One region of the Candidatus Villigracilis sp. genome, then DNA from elsewhere that is predicted to be linked to it. Evidence: riboswitches for the same ligand, from Rfam matches in the RefSeq annotation. Region 1 holds a riboswitch; the other holds the start of a gene.
What was found. Region 1 has a riboswitch for S-adenosylmethionine ahead of AC14M5_RS16405 (O-acetylhomoserine aminocarboxypropyltransferase/cysteine synthase family protein). Riboswitches for the same ligand answer to the same signal wherever they lie in the genome.

Region 1 (10,101 bases):
AGCCGTCTATTGTGCTTCTTTGCGTCGGCATGTTCATTTATATCAGCGTGGTTCCGTTCATTGAAGCGGCGGAGCATACCATCGTTCAAAAAGTCGTTCCGCTGGAAAGGCAGGGACGGGTCTTCGGATTCGCTCAAAGTGTGGAGATGTCCGCTTCGCCTCTGACGACCTTTATGATTGGTCCTATTACCGAGCTTTTCTTCATCCCGTTCATGACCACCGGAGCAGGAGTCGACTTGATCGGCGGCTGGTTTGGCACCGGAGCAGACCGCGGTATTGCTCTCGTATTCACATTGACAGGCATCATTGGGCTCATTATTACCTTGATTGCGATGAATACAAAATACTATCGCTTGCTCTCGAATCGTTATATGTCAGAAGCAAGTAGTAGCGTGCTGGAAATGGAACCGTCCTGAAAAGGAGCGATCATGAAAGGTAAAAATCAGGAGACCAGTCCGTTTCCCAAAATTAGTGCCCCGGCCATGCGAGCATTGGAAACGGCTGGCTATTCTCACCTCAAGCAGTTGACCAAAGTTACCGAAGCAGAACTGGGTCAATTACATGGTATGGGCCCGAATGCACTTGGAAAACTTCGCGAGGCACTCAAAGAAAAGGGATTATCGTTTAAAGCGGAGGCGGCAAATGACGTGCCTAAAAAGAAGAAGGCTTCGCCTGTGAGCCGCACTGATAAGGTGGATGAATTCCTCGAGAATCTCAGTCACCCGCTCAAGGCGGAGGTTGAAGCGATGCGGAGCATTATCAAAGGTGTGGACAAAAACATCGTCGAAGAGATCAAGTGGAACGCACCATCTTTCAGCTACAAGAGGGAATACCTGGTTACCTTTAACCTGTGGGAAAAGAATCGCATTCATCTTGTGTTTCATAACCCCATGATATCGAAAGTAAAGAGCAAATTATTGGAAAGGGATTACGACCACAGAAGGATGGCTTATTTTTCAAACATGAAAGATATAAAAGCCAAAAAGGCAACTCTGGAAAAAGCGTTGAAGGATTTGATCAGGTTGCAGAAAAAATAAAAGGAGAAGTCATGAAAAAAATGGATGCAAAAGATGATATGGCAGCCTCTGAGCGCATCGATAAATACATTAAAGAACTCACCGACTGGCGCGGCAAATTGCTCACTCGCTTGCGCAAACTAATTCTGGATGCCGCTCCTGAACTCGCCGAGGAATGGAAATGGGATACCCCAGTCTGGTCTTACAAAGGGAATGTCGTTGCTGGCGGCGTCTTCAAGGATCATGTGAAGCTCAACTTTTTCAAAGGTGCTTCATTGAATGACCCAAAAGGACTCTTCAATGCGGGCCTGGATGCAAAGGCCACGCGTGCCATTGATTTTAGTGAGAATGACAAGATTGATGAAGCTGCCTTGAAGGAACTGGTTCGCAACGCCGCTGCCCTGAATATGTCTGGTGGAAAAAAGAAGTAATCAACTACAGGAGAATTAAAATGAGAAAACTAGTTGTTTCTGAATTTGTTACGCTGGATGGTGTCATGCAAGCGCCGGGCGGTGTGGATGAAGACATGGATGGTGGATTCAAGCATGGCGGTTGGACAGGGCCTTACTGGCATGACGACATTGGCGCGAACTTCATGCAGGAGGTAAGCCATTGCGATACCTTTCTGTTGGGACGCAAAACATGGCAGACCCATGGCGAGGCATTTGAACCGATGCCCGCAGGCGACCCATTTGGCGACATCATGAACAACATGCGCAAGGTTGTGGTCTCGACCACACTGAAATCAGCAAAAGCGTGGCGAAACTCTACCCTCATCAGCCAGAACGTAGTAGACGAAGTACGCAAGCTGAAGGAACAGCCTGGTAAAGATATTTATGTGGATGGCAGCAGTGTGTTGGTGCATACGTTGGCACAGAATAATCTGGTGGATGAATACCATCTGCTTGTTTTTCCACTCTTGCTTGGCAGTGGAAAGAAGGTTTTTCCTGATGGTTTTCACCAGGGATTAAAACTCGTTGAGACAAAAACATTTCCTTCAGGAGTTGTTTTGATGCGCTATCAGCCTGATAGAAAATAACCATCAATCGTTTACAGGGTGGTGTTACACCGCCCTGTAACTTTTTAGGGTATTTGATTTATATCGTACGGCGTGACCTGATAGACGTAGTAATTCAGCCAATTTGAATACAACAGATTTGCATGCCCACGCCAGCGGACGTTGGGTGTTTGTGTTGGGTCATCATTGGGATAATAATTCTGCGGTACGTGAATCGGTAATCCCTTGCTCACATCACGGTCATATTCACCTTTGAGCGTGAGCGGATCATATTCCGAGTGACCGGTGATGAAGAGATGACGGCCATCTTTGGTGCCGACTATGTAGATACCTGCTTCATCTGACTCTGCGAGGATATTTAGCTCATCAACTTTTTCAACATCCGCGCGGCGGATCTCGGTGTGACGGGAATGTGGGGCGAGGAAAATGTCGTCGAATCCACGCAGCAGGCTTTCGGTCGAGGAGAGGATGCGGTGCTCGTAGACTCCGAACATCTTATTAGGAAGGTCATATTTCTGGATTTGATACTTGTGATACAGCGCGGCTTGCGCCCCCCAACAAATATAAAAATTGGATTCGACATTGGTCTCAGCCCAATCCAGGATGTGAGTCAGCTCATCCCAATATTCGACTTCTTCAAAAGGCATCTGCTCCACAGGCGCGCCCGTGATGATGAGACCGTCGAATTTTTCCTTTTCAATTTCCTTGAAGGTAACGTAATGCTCCAGCAGATGATCCGCATCGGTATTCTTTGATTCGTATGTGGCGGTGTGCAGCAATGTGACTTCCACTTGCAGCGCGGAGTTGGAAAGCAATCGCAGAAGCTGCGTTTCGGTTGTGACTTTGGTTGGCATGAGGTTGAGAATCGCAACACGCAGCGGACGGATATCCTGATGCGCGGCGCGCTCTTCATCCATGATGAAAATATTCTCGCGTTCAAGTGTCGCGCGGGCGGGGAGGGTGGTTGGAATTTTTACGGGCATGGCTTTCTTTCCATATACTCGGTGGTTGAGTAGCGAGCGTTTTTTGCGAGCGTATCGAAACCACCAGTCAGCAAAGCAATTCTTGTTCCAACATTGCTCTTGAAAACTGTTGGTTTCGATACGGCGACGGAAGTACATCGTCACCTACTCAACCAACGGAGTATTTTATGCAAGCGCCTGATCAATATCCCAGAGAATATCTTCGATATCCTCGAGGCCAATGGACAGACGAATGAAATCGGGACTGACGCCCGCGGCTTTTTGTTCTTCATCTGAGAGCTGTGAATGGGTTGTGCTGGCAGGGTGAATGGCAAGCGACTTTGCATCGCCAAAATTTGCCACGTGACTGAATAACTTCAGGCTGTCAATAAACTTTGCGCCTGCCTCACGTCCGCCTTGTACGCCGAAACCTAACACCGCGCTTGAGCCTTTGGGCAAATATTTTTGAGCACGTATATAGTCAGGATGATTGGGCAGACCCGAATACGTGACCCAACTCACTTTTGGATGATCAGATAAATATTCAGCTACCGCTTGTGCATTACTTACGTGACGATCCATGCGCAGGGATAGAGTCTCCAGGCCTTGAATGAACATCCATGAATTGAATGGTGATTGACAGGTTCCGAGATCACGCAGAATTCCTGCGCGCGCTTTTGAAATAAATGCCAGCGGACCAAAATCTTCGGCGTAGACAACATCATGATATGAAGGATCGGGCGTGTTGAAGTTTTTATGGCGCTTGCTCTTTGCCCAATTGAATTTTCCGCTGTCCACGATCACGCCGCCAAGAGATGTGCCATGCCCGCCGATATATTTCGATGTGGAATGAGTGATGATGTGCGCACCCCATTCAAACGGACGGCAAAGATATGGCGTTGCAACCGTATTATCGATCATTAATGGGATGTGATATTCCTCGGCGATCCTGGCTACTTCTTCAAGCGGAAAGACATTTGCGAATGGGTTGCTGATGGTCTCACCATAAAGGATTTTCGTATTAGGCTGGATTGCGCGGCGGAAGTTATCAGGGTCAGATGGATCGACCATGGTTACTTGAATGCCCAATCGCGGAAATGTATATTTGAATTGACTGACTGTCCCACCGTATAAAGTTGAAGAAGAAACAATGTGATCTCCCGCTTCACAAATCGCGAGAATGGCCGTCGTCTGCGCAGCATGACCTGAACTGGTCTCCACCGCGCCGACTCCACCTTCAAGGTCATTGATTCGTTTTTCCAACACATTCGAGGTTGGGTTTCCAATCCGCGTATAAATATTTCCCGCTTCCTGCAATGCAAACAAACGCGCAGCGCGATCCGTGCTTTGCAGGTCATACGCTGTCGTCTGATAGATCGGCACAGCGCGGCTTCCCGTTGTCCCTTCGGGATCATATCCCGCGTGCAGTTGCCTTGTATTGAATCCAAATTTACGTTCTGTTGTAGACATATGAATCTCCTCTTGAATATGGTTTCATCTTTTGTTGCGTCACCCTGAGAGAAGCGAAGGGTCTCTTAGATAATCTTCGAGATTCTTCGCTGTCGCTCAGAATGATACAAGGTGAAATAATGTTTATCCGCTTTTCAGAAGAGTGATTTTCCCTCATCCCCAGCCCTTCCCCCACAAAGCGGGGAGGGGAGTCCCCTCTCCCTTTTTTGGGAGAGGGCCAGGGTGAGGGTAAAAAAATACCCCTTCTGAAAGTACAAGAAGAGGTACATACGATACCGTCCTCTCATCTTCCAGTGTTTGAATGGCAATTGCCATTCACTGTCGGATTTGGCACCATAACTATTGTCTGGTTGCCGAGACTTCAAAGGGCCGTTCCCTCAGTCTCTCTGGATAAGAGCGAATATTTAATTGGGCGGGTTATATCACAAAAGATTTTCGTTGACAAGTAACTCAGCATTATAGATCGAACCGCCCGCCGCGCCGCGGATCGTGTTATGTGAAAGCACAACAAATTTAAGATCAAGGATTGGATCACGCCTTAAGCGGCCGACCACTGTCGTCATGCCTTTTCCTGTTAATCGGTCGAGTCTTGGCTGAGGACGATCCGCTTCATCTCTTACGCTGATCACTGGTCGCGGTGACGATGGTAGTTCCCTCGCTGATAGCGGCGCAGCATAATCACGTAATGCTTGAATCGCAACTTCAGGCTTAACAGAATTTTCCAACTCCACGCTGACACAAACCGTATGCCCATCGATCACAGCCACTCGATTCGTATGCGCGCTGAATTGTATGTCCGCTAATTCAATTTTGGTGTCATTTAATTTGCCTAGCATCTTGCGCGGTTCCCATTCCACTTTTTCTTCTTCACCATTGATATTGGGAATCACATTGTCAATAATATCCAGCGAAGAAACGCCAGGATAACCAGCACCTGAAAGCGCCTGTAACGAGACTGCAAAAACTTTCTTCACACCGAATGCGTCATCAAGTGCCTTGAGCGCAACTGTGAGTCCCGTGCTCGTGCAATTTGGATTCGTGAGAATGCATCCGCTCCATCCGCGTTGCTGGCGTTGTATCTTCACCAGTTGAATATGCTCCGCATTGACTTCGGGGAGAAGCAATGGAATATCTTCGCCACGTCGATGGGATGATGCATTGGAACAAACCGCCGCGCCCGCATGCGCGAATTGCGGTTCAAGGTCTTTTGCAATTTCATTATGCAATGCGGAGAAAACGATCTTTGCCTGCACTGATTCTGGCGTGGCAGGTACGACGATCATATCGCCAGCGTATTCAGGCATGGGATCATTCAACACCCAACGACAGGCATCCGAATATTTTTGTCCGACCGAACGATCCGACGCGGCAAGGGCAACCACCTTGAACCACGGATGATTATCAAGCAATGAAATAAATCGCTGACCGACAGAACCTGTTGCGCCGAGCACCGCTACGGGGATTTGATTCATAATAAGAACTCCTTTGATTTATCCCTCGGTGGTTGAGTAGGGCGAATGCTTTTCTCGCCTGTATCGAAACCACCAATTGCATGTGTACTTGAAATAAAAACTTACATTTTATTGGTGGTTTCGATACGTTCTTCGCTATCGCTCGGAACTACTCAACCACCAGGGGTTGATTCACTATCAACTCATGCAACGCCCTCACCGCGCACTCTGTATCCTTCGTCTCGACCACCATGCTGATCGAAACATCGGATGAACCGTGTGCAATCGCGAGGACGTTGATATTGTTATCCCCAAGCTTGCTAAAGATCTGGCCCGCGACTCCGGGCGTGTTGCGTGTGCCTGACCCAACGGCGGTGATGATCGCCACTTCCTCCGTTACCCAGACTCGGTCAATATCACGTTCGGAAATCTCAATGGCGAAATTCCTTTGCAGAGCATCCAAAACTTGATTCGCAGATTCAGACGGGATCGCAAAACAAATGGACTGTTCCGAGGATGCCTGCGTAATAAGCGGAACACTGGTGCCTGTGGATGCCACCGCGCCAAACGCGCGCGCCGCCACGCCGGGGACTCCCAGCATCCCGCGCCCTTCAATGGTCACCAATTTTTGCTTGCGGATGGCGGTCACAGCCTTGATGACCTGCTCGCCTTTGTGAGCTTTTCCATTGGAATGTCCGTTCGCGGTGAGACGTGTGCCCGGATGAGATGGATTGAACGTGTTACAAATCCGCAGTCCGATGCCTGCTTCCACAATGGGACGGATCGTCTTCGGATGCAAAACTTTTGCGCCGTAATAGGCAAGTTCAGCGATTTCTCCATAACTGATCTCAGGCAATGTCTTTGCCTCTTTCACAATCCGCGGATCGGTAGTCATCACGCCATCCACATCTGTCCAAATCCAGACATCATCGGCGGGTAGTACGGAACCAATGATCGCGGCGGAGTAATCACTTCCACCACGTCCCAGCGTTGTGATGACACCGTCAGGCGTTGCACCAATGAATCCCGTTGTCACGGGGACGATGCCTTTATCCAAAAGCGGATTCAAAACCCTGCGCACTTTTTCAGTCGTCGCCTTGAAATCAGGGTGTGCGTTTTGAAAATGTGTATCTGTCACAATGAATTCAGTTGATTCAATCGCTCTAACTCGGATACTTCCATCATGGATCACTGCTGCAAGCAAACGAAGGCTCATCCTTTCTCCCAAAGATGCGACAGCATCCAACGCCCGTGGACTGGCTTCGCCCAGCACAGCAATGGCTTTACACAAATCCATAAACAAGAGGATCAGCTTATCAATTTCACTTTTTGTTTCGCACAATGCATCGCCCAGGATGAGTGCCTCCGCCGCAGAGAAGTGTTTTTCCCTCAGTGTGGACTCTGCGCTCGAAAGCGAATCAGTTTTCCCCTGTGCAGCGAGCGTTGCGCATTTTAATAACAAGTCCGTCACGCCAGACATCGCCGAAGTGATCACCACCACTCGCGGATATTCATCCCGCGCATTCTGTACGATTTGAGTCGCCTTCATCAGCGCGTCGATTGAACCCACAGACGTACCACCGAATTTCATCACAAGCGTTTGTTTAGGCATGATCTTCTCCTTATGTAGTTAAGACCTGACATGTCTTCGCGAAAGTCTGATTGTCTATGGCCTTTGTCCACGCGATGATCATTGAAGGCAACGGCGCGGATGAGACATGTCAGGTCTATGAGTTAAGGTAAACAAAAACGCCCCACGTTTCCGTGAGGCGTTGTGCGTTTTGAGAGTACTTTTATTTCAGTTACTTCTACCCAACACTACGCGTAAATTCCTCACGGGAGTCCGGGAGGTATTCATAGTCATGGTCATGTAGAAGTGGGCTGTATTCATATTGGGCGGTATTCTATGCGAGTGAGGAGAATGAGTCAAGGGAGTAAATTACTTTACAGTTTCTTTGATTTGCATAGCTAATTGTTTTTCTGGGCTTTGACTAGTGTAATTATATGTAGGCCATGAAGGAGAATAATCTTCAACTTCATTGCCCCACTGATCCCAACCTTTTCTTTGTCCACGCGCAAATAGTTCTAAGTATGGGCTAGGGCTACATTTTTCAATGAGCTCGTAAAGTTCATCAGGTTTTCTAGAATGTTCACGTTTTCGAGTTTTAATAATGTTTACTTGGCTTCTTCCTGGACTTAAAGTTCTTAATTTCCCACGAATCCCAAAAAGTATAATCTCAGTCGTATTTCTGAAATAAAAGCCAACTCCTCTTCCATCAGGTCCACCATCTTGTCTGATTTTGTGCCAAATAATATTTGTTTTGTATTCAAACCCCCAAGCATTTAGTACTTCTAAACCTTCTTTTAGAAGAGCATTTGGAACCCAAAGATACAAATGACTTTGTTCTGCCGCCACAAGGGAAACTGGGATTTCTTTAATTTCTTTTAAAGACAATGTGCTATACCGAGATAGACGTTTATGCTCTGGTGCAACTTTGCCAGTACGATTTTGGAATTGCCAAGGCGGATCGGCTAGAATTGTAGTGTATTGTTTTCCCTTGGTGCATTCAAGAAAATCTTGGGCGGGTGTTAAAATGTTGCTCATAATTTAGCAATCCTCAGAATATAAATTTTTAGTTATTCCAAAAACCAATATTGGACATCCGCCGCCACTACCTCCTTCAATCCTGGGAAGCAATTTTGACATGTGAGTGGTTGATGCTCCATATGACGAGCCTCTGCCTAAGTTATCAAATATATTTTGTAAATGATCGCTTCGGGTAATGATTATTCCAACACTTATTGCTCTTAAATCAAAGAGCAGACGAAAGTTGTTGAGATCACGATCAAAAAATGGATCTTTGTTATTCCATTCGATTTCAAGTGCAATTTTGTTCTTATAACAATCTACCTTGTGGGTAGGGGAATCCATTATATGTTCATCAACCTTGACTGAAGTAGAAAACTCTTTTTCAATCCAGCCCCGATGATATAAAAAATCATCAATAGACTCGGAAACTTTTGATTTCCTGCCCCCGCCCACTGTAATCCAACTTTTGCAGAGGCCAAATTGAGAAAGTAAATCAATAATGTTTTCCCATTCTTCAGGGAAATCATTTTTTAGAATAGCACAAGCATGTTTCCATTCATGAACTTCGTAATTATCAAGAATAGACTTTGGGAGTAAATCTGTGCCCATATTATTGTGATCCTCAAATTGGGTTGATTTTGAGAGTATATCATAACTGAACATCAGTTCAGTTTATTCATAAACGTATACTTTGCAAATTAACCTTTGTGCTTGAACGGAAAAATGCAGTTACCCTTAACCGAATCCTACACCAGCCCCTTGACTTATTTCCCATTCTGCCTATAATCGTGCGAAATCACACGCCCATGAATTTGTCTTTGTTCAGCCTCTCCCTTATTGTAGTCGTCCTTGCGGTCCTTATTATTAAGGATCAATTTTCGGTTAGGATGGCAACGGTGAGAGTGAAGTAACAAATCACACCTTAGTAAGTGCAAAGAGCCGCCCTAACCACGGGCGGCTCTTTTTTTATTAAATTTTCAAGACCTGACATGTCTCATCCGCGCCATTGCGTTCAATAACTTCTGCGTGGACAAAGGCGAAATATGATCAACTCCTCGCGGAGACATGTCAGGTCTAACCCAAAGGAGCACCATGAGATCAGACACAGTCAAAAAAGGTTTTGATAAAGCGCCGCACCGTGCGTTACTGCGCGCCACGGGTTTGCAGGATGACGATTTCAAGAAGCCCTTTGTTGCCATTGTTAATTCTTATGTGGATATTGTCCCCGGGCATGTGCATTTGCAGGACTTCGGCAAACTGGTCAAAGATGCTGTCCGCGCGGCGGGTGGAGTACCGTTCGAGTTCAACACCATCGGCGTGGATGACGGCATCGCGATGGGTCACATGGGGATGAAGTACTCGCTTCCTTCCCGTGAACTAATTGCTGACTGCGTCGAGACCATGATCGAAGCTCATAGATTTGACGCCATGGTCTGCATCCCGAACTGCGACAAAATAGTCCCTGGCATGTTGCTGGCCGCCATGCGCGTCAACGTCCCCACCATTTTTGTTTCGGGCGGCGCAATGAAAGCGGGCATGACTCCCGAAGGCGAAACAATTGATTTGATTTCCGTCTTTGAAGGCGTGGGTGCAT
Region 2 (10,101 bases), on a different contig from region 1:
CGTCCACAAAGTATTAATGCCGAAGAATGGATTGAGGAAGCGCAGGAATGAATCAAAGGATGTGTCGTGGAAATTCGTGTCGGGGATTTGAGTCAGAATGCTAATGTTGTTCAGATAATCATAATAAGGCGAGACTCCGTTAATTGCAACGGGGATTGCTACGATCACAAGAAAGCTGATGAAAAACCAAATCAGCCAGCGCCAGTTGAACTCAAGCAGAAAAGCTAACACAAGCACTGCGGGGGATGTCTTTAGATGAACAGCGAGGGCCAAGGTCAACGCAGAGAGGAATGTGTTTTTAGGATATGTAAGAATACTAAGGAAGATCAAGTCCATCACCAGCAGGTTGACCTGCACGAAGCCCAAGGTTCGCAGCAGAGGTGTGTTAACAAGAAGGAATAGGGCTGTGACAGCAACCGTGAGACGATTTGAAAAACCATATCTTTCGAGAACACGGACAAGTAGAATGTAAAATGCGCCAAGAGCAAGCATGTTGACTGTCCACAAAATGAGGAGGACTCCCTGGTCACCAAGTGGGACGATGAATTGCAAAATGCTTGCCCAAAGCGGCAAATATAAATAGGTATCGGGCAGTGTTTGGTTATTCAGTAAAGCAGTCGCCGCCTCGATATAATAGGCATAATCTCCATAGCGGAATCTTTCGCGCAGGATATTGAGATAAACGAACATTACAAGAAAAAAACCTGCAACAGTGAAAACATTCCCAGTATTTATTTTTTCATTGGCAAGCATGTATAGCAACACACCCAGAAATAGCCAGGTCAAGGCTGTTGCTGACATGGTTACCACGAGATTAGATAATGGCCATTGCTGTATGAAGAGGTTGAGACCTTCGCTGTCGTTACGAAGATATATGGCAATAAGGCTGGCAATGACCAACAAGGTGATTCCAATCCATGATTTGAATGCGGTTTGCAGGGAATGTTTCATTGATATGATCCAGATGGAGTTATCGGCGATAAGTTTATCATGGGGGAATGTGCATAAGTAGATAAGTAAACAGGTATACAAGGCACGTTTATCCGTGTTTACTTGTATACCTGTCTACTTTCTTATTTCATTAGCTGTTCAACGCGACTCTCACCCACCGAATAGTACTTCGCCTGTGCATGATGGACAATGATCGCGGCGGTAGATTGTTCGGGGATGAGTTGACCCGAGGTGGAAAGACTCATGCCGAGTTCAGATTCGACAGCGGGTAATAACTGGAAAACCTTGAAATGATCCTCCAATTCTGGGATGGCGGGATAGCCCCATGAGTAGCGCTTGCCTTGATTTTCAGCGAGACCTAATTCACGGCGGATATGTTCGTGCAGATAATTGGCCGTCGCTTCCGCCGTCTGGACTGCGAGGCCGTGGACAAAGTAGGCGTCAGTGTAGTTATGGGCAGCTTGCAACTTGTCAAATTTTTCGGTGGCATCGAGGCCAACGGTGACAACTTGAAGCGCAACCACATCCATCTCACCAGACTCGACGGTGGCATAGTAATCCGAAAGTGCAAGATGGTCATCGTGAGGCTGACGCGGGAAATCGAAGCGTGTCAGTTCCTTCTTACCTTCTGCATCTTCGTAAACAATTAAAGTATCACCATCGGCCTGGCATGCAAAGTAGCCATAAACAGCTTGAGGTTTCAGCCAATGGTCTTTGAGCGCGTCCTTGGTCATCTTTGCCAGGCGGGCATCGAAATCTTTCTTCATCTTGTCCCATTCGGCGCCGTGCGTGTTTTTCGCGCCCCAGGAGAGGCGATACAGCTCATTGATATTCAGGTGCTTGAGCACCATTTCGAGCGGCATATCTTTTACAACTCTTTGACCAAGCTTGGCTGGCAGGGCGATCGGCGCCGGGACAATGGTCGAGCGTGTGCCTTCGGTCTTGCGATACTCAGGTACCTGGGAGGCACGCCCCATTTCCATGTCTGCGTCTTTGCGGAGCTGTTCGAGCATGGCAGGCTTGCGATCGGGATCGATCAAAGCATCCATCGTGTCGAGGCCTTCGAAGGCATCCTTGCAATAGAAGACACCAGGTTCGTAGGCGTTGCCGTCTTCCGCGAAAAGGATGCGGCGGCCAAAACGGCGGTTGATGGCCGCGCCACCGATCAGGATCGGCACTTTATGTCCGCGGCGGTGCATTTCGTTGACGATCAGCGGCATTTGCTTGGAGGTGGATACCAGCAAGGCAGACAAGCCGATTGCGGTCGCATTCGCCTCTACAGCTTTGGTGATGATCGTCTCAGCCGGGACCTGCTTGCCGAGGTCGATCACGGTGTACCCGTTGTTGGCGAGAATGGTCTTTACCAGATTCTTGCCAATATCATGCACATCGCCATAAACCGTGGCAATCACGACTGTGCCTTTAGTGACGCCTTCCACCTTTTCGAGATAATTCTCAAGATGCGAGACGGTCTTCTTCATCGTTTCAGCGGATTGCAGCACGAAGGGCAGGATCAATTCACCCGCCCCGAATTTGTCACCCACCTCTTTCATGGCGGGCAGCAACACATTATTTAATGTGTAAACTGCGATTTCATGTTTCGTGGGTGCGGGGCTTACACCTGCCCCATTATCGGGCAGTTTTTCATCCCAGATATATCCGCGATTGACAATGGTATCGATATCCGCTTCGACACCTTCCTTGTGGCGGTGAAGAATGCACCAGTGTAATTTTTGTTCAGGCGTCATGCCTTCCATGGGGTCGGCAACGGAAGATTCGGTTGAAACCGTGACATTCTCAAAATGCTCAATGAAGCGCTGCAGAGCGTCTTCGCGACGGTTGAAGATCAGGTCTTCGCACAGTTCACGTTCCTCGGCATCGATTTCAGCGTACGGCTGGACGTGCGCCGCGTTGACGATGGCCATATCCAAGCCAGCCTCCACGCAGTAATAAAGCATGACGGAATTCAACGGCGGACGTGCCTGAGGCGCAAGACCAAAGGACAGGTTACTCACGCCCAGCGAAGTCATCACGCCAGGCAAATTCTGTTTGATTAGGCGAATACCTTCGATGGTCTCTTTGGCAGAGTCAACGAATTCGGCGTCGCCAGTGGCAAGTGTGAAGGTCAGATCGTCAAAGACCAAATCTTCGGGTTTGAGTCCGTGGTCGTTGACGGCAATATCGTAAATGCGTTTTGCCACTTCGTATTTGCTTTGGGCGGTCTTTGCCATGCCGTTCTCATCAATGGTGAGACAGATCACAGCGGCGTTGTATTTTTTGGCGAGACCAAAGATCTTATCGGCTTTGGCGCGGCCAGATTCGAGATGGGTAGAGTTGATGAGACAACGCCCGGGCGCGGTCTGCAATGCGATCTCCAACACATCGGGTTCTGTAGAGTCAATGACCAGAGGTACGTCCACGCCCATCTGCAATTTCTTGATGACTTTGCGCATCTGTTCGCCTTCATCGGCGCGTTCGGTGACTGCCACGGAAATATCCAGCGCGTGTGCGCCACCCGCAACCTGGTCACGTGCGATCTGCAAAATGCCATCGTAGTCTTCTTCGAGCAGGAGTCGTTTGAACTTGCGTGAGCCCTGCGCGTTGCAGCGCTCGCCAAGCAAGGTCGGGGGCGGCTCCTGTCGCATGGCAATGGCTGACATGGCAGAGGCAAGTTGAGGCGTGGAATGAAGCGGTCGCTTGGGATGTGGATGCGCATCCAGTTTTTGGATCAGCAACTTAAGATGTTCAGGCGTCGTGCCGCAGCATCCGCCCACCACCGAAATATTATGTTTGGTCACGAATTCATATAAGTCTTTCGCGAACGGTTCAGGCTCAAGCGGATAGACAGCCTGTCCATCGACATTGAGCGGAAGCCCCGCATTCGGAATGCACGAAACGGGCAGCGTGGAATTTTCGCCGAGGAAGCGGATGGGCTCGCGCATATGTTCGGGGCCCGTGGAACAATTGAGGCCGATGACATCGATGCCCATCCCTTCAAGGATCGCAAGCGAGGCGTTGATATCGGTGCCGAGCAACATACGGCCTGTCGTATCAAGCGTGACCTGAGCCTGGATCGGCAAATATTGCCCGGTCTCCTCGAAGGCCTTGTGAATGCCCGTGATGGCGGCTTTGACTTCGAGAATGTCCTGCGAGGTTTCGATCAGCAACACATCCACGCCGCCTTGAATTAATCCAACGGCCTGCTCGCGGAAGGTATCGATCAACTCATCGTATTTGACATTCGAAAGTTCGGGATCATTCGTGGAGGGAAGTTTGCCTGAAGGTCCGATGGAGCCAGCGACGAAACGCGGCTGTCCATTTTTTGCGGCGTATTCATCCGCCAGTTTGCGCGCGAGTTTGGCCGCAGCCATGTTGATCTCAATGATGCGATCCTGCAATTTATATTCCGCCATCGTCAAACGATTCGAGCGGAAGGTGTCCGTTTCGAGCACATCCACGCCAACTTCGAGGAAGGAGCGATGGACTTTCTCCACGGCTTCGGGGTACGAGATGACGAGGTAATCGTTACATCCGTTATATTGTTCGCCGCCGAAATGTTCGGCGGTCAGGTTCTGCAATTGCAGGCTGGTTCCCATGGCGCCATCGAAGACGAGCACTTTCTTTTCGAGGGCGTCGAGGTAACGGCGGTTGGTGTATTTGCGAATTGTCATTAAGTTCTCCTAAATTTGTCTATCTTTGATCGAAAATTCCTTAAGTTATTAAAAGCAGAATTTACTTGTCCAAGTAGGGGCTTCGTCATTAATGCATTTCCAACGATTACCCCACCATCTAATTTTCCAAATGCCATTCTCACGAACAAAATCGAAACGATTCTCGTAATGGGCAGTGCCTTGTGAATGATTAATCATAACTATGGCAATGTTTCGATTTGTAGCAGATGGCACCAAGTCGTTTTTGTTTAAGATTAAGTTTTGATCGTTTTCTGCCACAAGAATTATCTGATTCGGAATGAATATTTCTAAATATACATTATTTGTTGCTATTCTTAGGGCAATCTCTATGGGACTTTTAGTCCAATCTTCTCCAGATTGGATTGCATGCTGGTATATTTTGCAAAACCCAACCCACGTATCCAAGTAATCTGCGAATCTGTATTGGTCACGATTGGTAATTTGAGGAATTTCAGATAAAAACCAATTTTCAGCAATTATCTCGATATCTGTTGTCGGTATTTGCGGCAAAGAAAAACAAGGTAACGGTGTTGCATCAACTGTTGGAATTACGGGTGTGGGGTTTTGAGAATCAACAACGGTTGATTGTTCACAGCCGGAAGAAAAGGCTATGAAAATTAGCAACAGAAATCTGAGAATGTTTTTTGTTGTGAAGGTAGTATTCATCATTGTTATTCCAAAGTTCAGACTTCCAATCCTTACACATCTTGCTGTGCAGGGATTCGGTGCGGGTTATGTCCGCACGGGGATTAATCCCCGTGCTATTCGTACGAAGCCGACTCAAGTCGGCTAGTCCGCTTGAGCGGACTTTGTAGGTATAGCATGGACGTTTACGTCCGTGCGGGTCAAGGGCGTCGGGAATATCATATCGCAATCGACTCACTCTCATTCAACACGGCCCTCGCCCACGCATTCACATCTGCACAATAAACTTCCACATTCTCCGCGCGGACATCCAGAATCGTCTTCATCCACGAAGTTTTGTTGATGACGGGCAGGCCATCTCTTGATCTGATTTTGAATGTGCGCTTGCCGCTGTCTACCAGGTCTTTGTTTTGCCTGCGGATAAAGGCGGGCGGTTTATTTTCCATGAGGAACTCTCTCAACAACTCTCGCTCGTGCAGCCAGCCTTCACGGGTCAACTTGCTGGAGTGCTGGAGCATGTATGCGGACACGGTCAAGTGGTGGACGGCTCCGTAGCTTGAGTCTGTGAATTCGAGAACGAGAAACTCATCAAAGCGCGTTTGACATAAATTCTCAGGCGCGCCGCATTCGGGACAATTCACTTTTTGTTCCACAGCCACATAATAAAATCCTGGTCGAAGGTTGGTGCGCCGAGCTCTGTGAGTTTTTGCAGCACAGTCGAGCGATGGTCCGTGCCATGGTTGACCAGATGTAGAAGCACGGCCCAACTGGGATGAGTAAACTCGGGCGGTTTTTGATTCAATTCTTCCGCTGTCACTGCGTTGATGTAATTGGAAAAATCCTTTGCCACTTCCTCGAACAACTTGCGTGCGGCAACGCGTGTCGGATAATCTTCAAATTTCAGATGTCCGACATCGGGTCCGTTTTTCAAACCCGAAAGCCAGCGGCGGTCTGTGCTGGCAAGGTGCACCATCAAGTTGCGGATGGAACCGCGCGAGTAGGCATCGTCGGCGAGGAATTGTTCTTCGCTGAGCTGATCGATGGAATCCCAAACGCGGCGGGTCAGGTCAAGATGGTATTCAATAAAGGTTCTGATCAGTTCAAGTTCCATGGCAAACTCCTTTATTTCGCGCCTTTATGAACGGAAGCACTGCCTTCGTTCCATAGAATCTTTTGCGTGATGCCGCTGATCTTCCAATCTCCTCTTTGTTTGACTAATTGGAAATTATAGACGCAGTGTGAAGTGAATTCCTCCGCCTCTGTTTTGCGCCAGACGATCATCGAAGCGCGGCAGGTGGCAGTGCTTGAATCTGGAAAATCGATTTCATAATTGCTAACCAAATGGTGCAATTTCAAATGATCCAATGCTTCACGGCGTGACTTTACATAATCAACTGCAGAAACGCTCTCGGGCGGAGTGCCGCGCAGGTCGGAGTAATCCGTGTGAAGCGTTTCGGTGAAGCAACCTTGAAGCCCATCCCAATCCTTCATGTCAAAGCTGTTCGCAAAACGAGCGATCAACTCCTGAATGAATATTCTATTATCAACTGACATGGCTCTCCTCTGTATAAAAAAACGCCTCTCAAAACGAGAGGCGACGTGAAGATACACATCATCTCTCATCTATCAATTGAATAAAATTCAATTGCCGAAATTGGCACCGCTTGAACGGTTGCCGAGGTTTCAAAGGGTCGGTCCCTCCGCCTCTCTGGATGAGTACAGCAGAACTTCAATTGTTCACGTTTTATAACATGAGCAGCGGAGCATGTCAAATAAAAATTGCGCTTGACTGGACAAAGTTTTGGGTTTAGACTTGCGATTAAGTTTTTCCTTATTGGAACGCGTATGAAAACCATCCAACCCATTCAATCCTTTGACAAAATCAAACTGTTGGCAGACTCCCGCCGCATGGATATTCTGCGCCTGCTAATGGCCTCCCCCGCCACACTCACGCATCTCGCGCGGACCTTGAAGCAGTCACCCGCGTGGGTGCGTCATCACATCCTTGCGCTTGAATCTGCCGCGCTGATCGAAGTCAGCGAAATCCGCAGAACGGGCAAGGTGACAGAAAAATACTATCGCGCCAAAGCAGATGCGCTGCTCTTGCAGGAAATCGTTCTGCCAAAAAGCAAAAAACCATCCGTCATTTTTTCGGGCAGTCACGATCTGGCTCTTGAAGGCATTGCAGAGCATCTTGCGAAGCATGTCACATTATTAAGCCTGCCCGTCGGCTCGCTGGATGGGCTTGTCAATTTGCGCCAGGGACTTTGCCAAATTTCTGGTTCGCATCTATTGGATGAAAACGGTGAGTACAACACTCCTTTTGTAAAACATCTGTTCCCAGATCGAAATGTGGAAATCATTACGCTGGCCCACCGCACACAAGGCCTAATGCTTTCGGCGGGCAACTCTAAAGGAATTAAGAAAGTTGCCGATCTCGCGCGTTCAAATATCCGTTTCGTAAATCGCAATGCAGGCTCAGGCACACGTCTATGGCTGGATGCAGAATTACGCAACCAAAGAATCCCAGCTGAAAAGATCAACGGATATGAAAAAGTCGTGAATACCCACAGTGAGGCCGCCTCCTTGATAGAAACAGGCAAAGCAGATGTCTCCCTCGGCCTGCAAGCCGCTGCATATCAACATGGGCTTGATTTCATTCCGCTTTTTGAAGAACGCTACGATCTCGTCCTGCCGCGTGAACAGCAGGCGCAGTTAAACCCATTGCTCGAATACATCCAAACCTCGGATTTTCGCAATGCGCTCAATGCATTAACAGGTTACAGCACTGATCACAGTGGAGAGCAGATCACTTTATAACTAGTGTCGCATTTTTTATTTTCATTATTCAATTAAGGAATTACTTATTGGAGAATCAATCACAAAAGACAGGTAACAAATTCAACTTTGCAAGGCGTTGAATATCAAAAATCTCACATCAAGGATCATAGTATGAAACACATATCACGCAATATTCTTTTCTCGCTTCTGCTCGTCCTCTCAATTGTATTGGCAGCCTGTGGAGCTGCTCCAACACCTGTTGCAACTCAAGCACCTGTCACGGAAGCGCCTATTATCGAAACCCCCACTGAAGCACCAGCAGCCGCTCCTGCGAACCCAAATATCATTCTCGCCACTACAACCTCCACACAGGACTCGGGTTTGCTCGACGTGTTGATTCCGCTCTTCGAAGCAGAATCAGGCTACACGGTCCAGACGGTGGCGGTTGGTTCAGGTGAAGCGATGAAGATGGGTGAAGAAGGCAATGCGGATGTATTGCTCGTCCATGCGCCTTCATCCGAAGTCACATTCATGGAAGCAGGCAATGGCACAGACCGTTTCCTCGTCATGCATAATGATTTTATTATTGTCGGGCCAGCCTCTGACCCCGCAGGCATCAAAGGAGGGATATCCGCGAGCGAAGCTTTCAAAGCCATCTTCAATGAAGGCGCACAGTTCGTCACACGCGGCGATGACTCTGGCACGCATAAAAAAGAATTGGCATTATGGAAATCTGCCGAGCTTGATCCTGCTGGCCAAGCCTGGTACATCGAAACAGGTCAGGGTATGGGCGCTTCGATGATCATGGCATCCGAAAAAGGCGCATACATTCTGACTGACCGCGCCACGTATCTCGCCAACAAAGATAATTATCAACTTGAAATTTTGGTCGAAAGCGATAATAGTTTATTGAATGTCTATCACGTCATCACGGTTAGCGCAGAGAAATGGCCTGCCGTTAATTATGAAGGTGCGCTTGCCTTCGCAAACTTTATGATCAATTCCGCCACCCAAGAGATCATCGGTCAATTTGGAGTGGAAAAATTCGGTCAGCCACTCTTCTACCCTGATGCAGATAAAACAGATGCAGACTTAGGCTTATAATTCAACCCGATAAAAGGGGCGGCTAAGATAGTCGCTCCTTTTATATCGGAGTTGAATGAAAAAAATATTTTTTATTGTTTTACTGTTGCTAACATCTTGCACCACGTCTGACCCTTCCAAAAGTATTCTGCTTGTTTCAACAACCTCCACGCAAGATTCAGGCTTGCTGGATGTGCTTCTGCCCGCGTTCACCAAGCAAACGGGATTTCAAGTCAACCTGATTGCAACAGGTTCAGGGCAAGCCTTGAAGATCGCGCAGGAAGGCAATGCGGATGTCATCCTTTTACATTCGCCCTCCGCAGAAAAAGATTTTATGGAAAATGAATTCGGCATCGATCGCCGCCTCGTGATGCACAACAACTTTGTGATCGTCGGCCCTGACTCGGACCCCGCCTCGCTTCGCTCCCAGCCGACAGTTGTTGACTCTTTCAAGGCGATCTTTTCCTCCGCTGCAACTTTCGTCTCACGCGCCGATGAATCAGGCACACATGTAAAGGAACTGGCAATCTGGAACAGCGTAGGCCTCGATCCAACAGGGCAGCCTTGGTATCTTGAAACAGGCCAGGGACAGGGAGCCACGCTCAACATCGCATCTGAAAAACAAGGCTATGCCATTACAGACCGCGGTACCTTCATCGCTTATAAATCGAATTTGGATCTGGTCATTCTTTTTGAAAACGATCCTGTGCTTTTGAATGTATATCACGTCATTACTGTGAATCCAGAAAAGTGGCCCCAAGTAAATCTTCAAGGCGCAGCAGCTTTTGCAGATTTCATCACCTCGCCGCAAGGCCAAGACATCATCCGCGAGTTTGGTGTACAGGAATACGGCCAGCCTTTGTTCTTCGCTGATGCAGATAAAACCGACTCGGATTTGGAATTGCCATAGACTATGTTATCTGACCCTGAAATTTGGAACGTCACCACC

Region 2: another riboswitch for S-adenosylmethionine. It lies ahead of AC14M5_RS13200 (nuclear transport factor 2 family protein); the one in region 1 lies ahead of AC14M5_RS16405 (O-acetylhomoserine aminocarboxypropyltransferase/cysteine synthase family protein).

The regions. Positions count from the first base shown of each region.
Region 1 covers NZ_JBXMTI010000112.1:100,462-110,562, reverse strand. The annotation lists gene AC14M5_RS16430 (MFS transporter) at 1-416, shown strand, start outside; gene AC14M5_RS16425 (DUF1801 domain-containing protein) at 429-1,037, shown strand; gene AC14M5_RS16420 (DUF1801 domain-containing protein) at 1,049-1,447, shown strand; gene AC14M5_RS16415 (dihydrofolate reductase family protein) at 1,468-2,055, shown strand; gene metA (homoserine O-acetyltransferase MetA) at 2,100-3,017, opposite strand; gene AC14M5_RS16405 (O-acetylhomoserine aminocarboxypropyltransferase/cysteine synthase family protein) at 3,183-4,466, opposite strand; SAM riboswitch class I at 4,747-4,863, opposite strand; gene asd (aspartate-semialdehyde dehydrogenase) at 4,889-5,938, opposite strand; gene AC14M5_RS16395 (aspartate kinase) at 6,087-7,529, opposite strand; gene AC14M5_RS16390 (MT-A70 family methyltransferase) at 7,857-8,522, opposite strand; gene AC14M5_RS16385 (BglII/BstYI family type II restriction endonuclease) at 8,526-9,116, opposite strand; gene ilvD (dihydroxy-acid dehydratase) at 9,600-10,101, shown strand, end outside.
Region 2 covers NZ_JBXMTI010000088.1:32,707-42,807, forward strand. The annotation lists gene AC14M5_RS13175 (glycosyltransferase family 87 protein) at 1-951, opposite strand, end outside; gene metH (methionine synthase) at 1,074-4,622, opposite strand; gene AC14M5_RS13185 (hypothetical protein) at 4,671-5,312, opposite strand; gene AC14M5_RS13190 (DUF5946 family protein) at 5,507-5,947, opposite strand; gene AC14M5_RS13195 (DinB family protein) at 5,926-6,399, opposite strand; gene AC14M5_RS13200 (nuclear transport factor 2 family protein) at 6,411-6,842, opposite strand; SAM riboswitch class I at 6,905-7,007, opposite strand; gene AC14M5_RS13205 (substrate-binding domain-containing protein) at 7,134-8,108, shown strand; gene AC14M5_RS13210 (ABC transporter substrate-binding protein) at 8,241-9,173, shown strand; gene AC14M5_RS13215 (ABC transporter substrate-binding protein) at 9,229-10,062, shown strand; gene AC14M5_RS13220 (ABC transporter permease) at 10,066-10,101, shown strand, end outside.